Regions from separate parts of the Nonomuraea sp. NPDC047897 genome, predicted to be linked through region 1. Evidence: predicted binding sites of a transcription regulator. Region 1 holds the regulator's gene; the other holds the start of a gene.
What was found. Region 1 encodes LexA, which represses DNA repair genes until DNA is damaged. Its sites were predicted from a motif close to TCGAACANNTGTTCGA; they were not measured.
Positions count from the first base shown of each region.

Region 2: the regulator LexA is predicted to act here: its motif matches at 1,041-1,056, upstream of ruvC (crossover junction endodeoxyribonuclease RuvC).

Region 1 covers NZ_JBIDCC010000012.1:144,080-146,280, forward strand. Annotated here, with positions in the region: gene lexA (transcriptional repressor LexA) at 604-1,311, shown strand; gene ACGF0J_RS26430 (MalY/PatB family protein) at 1,471-2,201, shown strand, end outside.
Region 2 covers NZ_JBIDCC010000002.1:676,487-678,687, reverse strand. Annotated here, with positions in the region: gene ruvA (Holliday junction branch migration protein RuvA) at 1-281, opposite strand, end outside; gene ruvC (crossover junction endodeoxyribonuclease RuvC) at 401-1,009, opposite strand; gene eis (enhanced intracellular survival protein Eis) at 1,157-2,201, opposite strand, start outside.

The sequences.
Region 1 (2,201 bases):
CCGACCGCATCGGGCCGTATGGGCGTCACGAACGGACTTCGCACCCTCCTGCCGTCGGGGGTCTGGCGGGCGACCCGCTTCCTCGCCCGGAAATGACCCAAGGCCGCGAAACGCCCGCCTTTCGCCGGACCGGGCCACCCGCCCCATGACCGCGACCGCCGCAGAACGTCGCATCGCGTCTCGACATCACACCCACCCGCGAACGTCGACATCGGGCGAAATCGTCATGCGAACGGCACTGCGCATGCTCTGCTCCGTTTCGGGCCCGCCCCTCGCGGAACCGGAACAGGGCCGGACAGCACCCATGACCAGGCCCGGTCGTCTGGTGCCGTCGGTCAGGTCAGTGGCTGAGATCGCTCGCACGATTGACCTCCCACACCGTCGCGGCCCGAGAAAAAGCTCTGATTATGATCAGCAAATCGAACACGGTGTCGATCGAACTCCCGTACGATGTTGTACACCACACTGGCGACAATTTCGAGGAAGACTCGAACAATTGTTTGAAGATGATCTTCAACAGAGATACGGTCGCTGTGTGCGACACGAAGACCACGGACCGGGAGGTGCGCCGGTTGCGGCGACCCGGCTGGCGAGGAGGAGAGCATGAGCGAGCGAGATGACGCAAACGGGGTCACCGACCTCGCGGTGCGCCGGCGCGACTCCCTGGGCCTGACTCCCAGGCAGCGCAAGATTCTCGAAGTGATTCGCGACTCGGTGCAGCAGCGCGGATATCCGCCGTCCATGCGTGAGATCGGCGAGGCCGTGCAGCTCACGAGCACGTCCAGCGTGTCGCACCAGTTGACGGCGTTGCAGCGCAAGGGCTACCTGCGCCGCGATCCGCACCGGCCCCGCGCCCTGGAGGTTCGCCTCCCCGGCGAGCCCGTGCTCTGGGTCGACCCCGACGCCGGCAGCGAGGAATCCACGGTCAACCGGCCGACGGCCGCCTATGTTCCGCTGGTCGGCCGGATCGCCGCCGGTGGCCCGATCCTCGCCGAGGAGAGCGTCGAGGACGTCTTCGCCCTGCCCAAGCAGCTCGTCGGCGAGGGCACCCTCTTCCTCCTGCAGGTCACCGGTGACTCCATGATCGAGGCCGCCATCGCCGACGGCGACTGGGTCGTCGTCCGCCAGCAGCCGGTCGCGGAGAGCGGCGACATCGTGGCCGCCATGATCGACGGCGAGGCCACGGTCAAGACGTTCAAGCGCAAGGACGGCCACGTCTGGCTGGTCCCGCACAACCCCAACTACGACCCGATCCCCGGTGACGAGGCGAGTGTCCTCGGCAAGGTGGTGGCGGTGCTGCGACGCCTCTGACCGGATGCCCTGCCCGACCGGCCGGTGGCGGCACGTGCTTCGGTCTCCGCCGGCAGGAGGCGACCCGAGCCAGGCCGGCGGGCCCGGGTGCCGTCCCCCGGTCAATCGGCCGTCACGTGCGGCCCAGGCCGTGGAAGGTCCCACATCTAGACTGATGTGGTGAAGGACGCCAGTTACCTGAATGACATCAAAACCGCACATGACGGGTTGAAGTGGGCCAAGGCCGGCCCGGGAGTGATTCCGGCCTGGGTGGCCGACATGGACCTGCCCACCGCACCCGCGGTCGTCGAGGCACTCAAGCGTCGCGCCGAAGGTGACCTGGGCTATCCGGCCTGGCTCGACGCCCCCCAGGGCGGCCCACTGGCCGAGGCGTTCGCCGAACGTATGACCACCCGCTACGGCTGGCGGCCCGCACCGGAGCACGTACGCACGTACTCCGACATCAACCAGGCGCTCCAGGTGCTCCTGCACATCTGGACGCGGCCCGGTGACGGCGTGGCGGTCCACACTCCCGCCTACCACCCCTTCCTGACCACGTTGGAGGACATGGAACGCCCGCTGCGGCCCGTCCAGTTCCACCCCGACGGCGACTCGTGGCGTTTCGAGGTGCCCGACCTGTCGGGGTGCCGGGTCCTGCTGGTGGTCAACCCGCACAACCCCACCGGCCGCGTGTTCACCCGGCAGGAGCTCGAAGAGCTGGCCGAGCACGCCGAACGGCACGACCTGCTGGTGATCGCCGACGAGATTCACGCCGACCTCGCGTACGCGCCGCACGAGCACATCCCGTTCGCGACCCTCCTGCCCGAGCGGACGGTCACGCTCACCTCCGCCACGAAGGCGTTCAACCTCGGCGGCATCCGGTGTTCGGTCGCCCACGTCGGCGTGCCGGA
Region 2 (2,201 bases), on a different contig from region 1:
GGGGTGTGCACGGCGAGCATGGCCAGCGCCAGCTTGGGGCCCACCCCGCTGGCGGTCTGCAGCAGTTCGAAGACGGCCCGCTCGTCGTCGGTGGCGAACCCGTACAGGGTGAGGGACTCCTCGCGGACCACGAGCGACGTGGCCAGGCGCGTCTCCTCGCCGACCTTGAGCGTGGCGAGCGTGCCGGGGGTGCAGTGGGTGAGGATGCCGACCCCGCCGACCTCGATCACCGCGCCGTCGGGGGCGACGGCCGCGACCCTCCCGGCCACCGAAGCGATCACAGCGTCATGTCCTTCCGGGTGAGCGGTGCTGCCACAGTGTCACGTCCCTTCGGTGCGATGCCGTCGCGGCGTGGCCGTCCCAGCCTGGCACGACTCCGGCGGGCGATGCGACCACGGCGTCACGGGCTTCCGGGAGTCCGGGCCCCGTCGCCGGGCGGTCCCGCCGCGTCCCGGGGGGTGCGGGCCGGGCCGCCGGGCGCGACGGTCCGGGAGCGCGCCTTCGCGGCGGCGACGGCCTGGGCGAGGCGGTGCTGCGGGCCGCCCCGCCAGACGTGGCAGATGGCCAGCGCGAGGGCGTCGGCGGCGTCGGCGGGCCTGGGCATCTCGGTGAGGCGCAGCAGGCGCGTCACCATGGCGCCGATCTGCTTCTTGTCGGCGGTGCCGCTGCCGGTGATGGCGGCCTTGACCTCCGACGGGGTGTGCAGGGCGACGGGCAGGCCGCGCCTGGCGGCGCACAGGACGGCGATGCCGGCGGCCTGCGCGGTGCCCATGACGGTGCGGACGTTGTGCTGGCTGAAGACCCGTTCGACGGCCACGGCGTCGGGGCGCACCTCGTCGAGCCAGTGTTCGATGCCGGCCTCGATGCCCACCAGCCGGGCGCCCAGCTCCTCGTCGGCCCCCGTGCGGACCACGCCGACGGCTACCAGCGACAGCGGCGCGCCCGGGCGGCCCTCGACCGCGCCCACTCCGCACCGGGTCAGCCCCGGATCGACGCCCAGCACCCGCACTCGCCCGCCTCCGCCCCGGCATACAGCCACGCCGAACATGTGTTCGGCACGAGACTCTACCCCTGCCGATGGGGCCCGCGCATCGCGAAACGCCCGCCGCCGTGCCGGCCGGCCGTACCGCCGGTGCTAGAAGCCGTACCGCCGGTGCTAGAAGTAGTCCAGCATGTACGGCCGGGCGGTGAAGGCCGAGTCGAGGGCCTCGTCGTGGCGGTCGTCCCCCGACAGGAGGCCGCTGAGGCGCAGGGTGGCCGTGGGGATGCCGGCGTACAGGGCCGACAAGCCGTTGATCGCGAGCCTGGGGCCTTCGGAGGGGCCGGCCGTCGGCAGGGCCCCGACATCGGCCCCCGGGCCGTCAGCGGCCGGTGTGACGGCCTCCAGAAGGGTCGCGGCACCCTCTCCGCCGGAGACCCGGAGTCGCCAGCGGCCGGTGTTGCCGGGCCGCAGGGGGTCATCCACCGTGACCGTCGCGTCGAGGGCGACCCCCGCCGGGTAGCCCCTGCGCGCCACGGCCGCGGCCAGGTCCACCACCCGGAACATCCAGCGGACGTCGGTGGCCTTCTCCTTGGAACGTTCGCGGGTCAGCCAGAGCACCGGGTCGTCGGGCGCGACGGGGGCGGTGACGTGCTGGGCGATCGAGGAGGAGGAGCCGACCAGCGACCACAGCGCGCGGGCGGTCGGCGCGGAGCCGGCGACGAGGTTGACGACGCGGATGTCCTCGCCGTCCCACCGGTAGACGACGTAGCCGTCCTCGGCCAGGTAGAGGAAGTCGTCCTCCTCGGCCAGCCACAGCGCCCAGGTGCGCTCGTCCCACGAGACGGGGCCGCTGGCGCGGGCCGCGCCGTGCGCGCGGTGCAGGACGGAGACGACCTCGGCGGCGTCGGCGGGGCCCATCCGGCGCAGCTTCACCGGCTCGGAGGGGCGGATGGAGCGCAGCGCCTCGGCGCGCAGGGTCATCAGTCGCTGGGCGCCCGCGTGCTCGTAGCCCGCCGCGCGGTAGATGGGGGTGGTGGCCGGGTACAGCGCCGAGACGGCGTCACCCAGCTCGGCGGCCCGGTCGACGACGGCGCGCATGAGCCGGCTGCCGACGCCCTTGCCGCGGTCCTCGGGGTTGACCGTGACCCCGGCGATCCCGGCCATCGGCTGCGGCCTGCCGTGCCACCACTGGGTGAACGCCCGGACGCGGGCGCTGGCG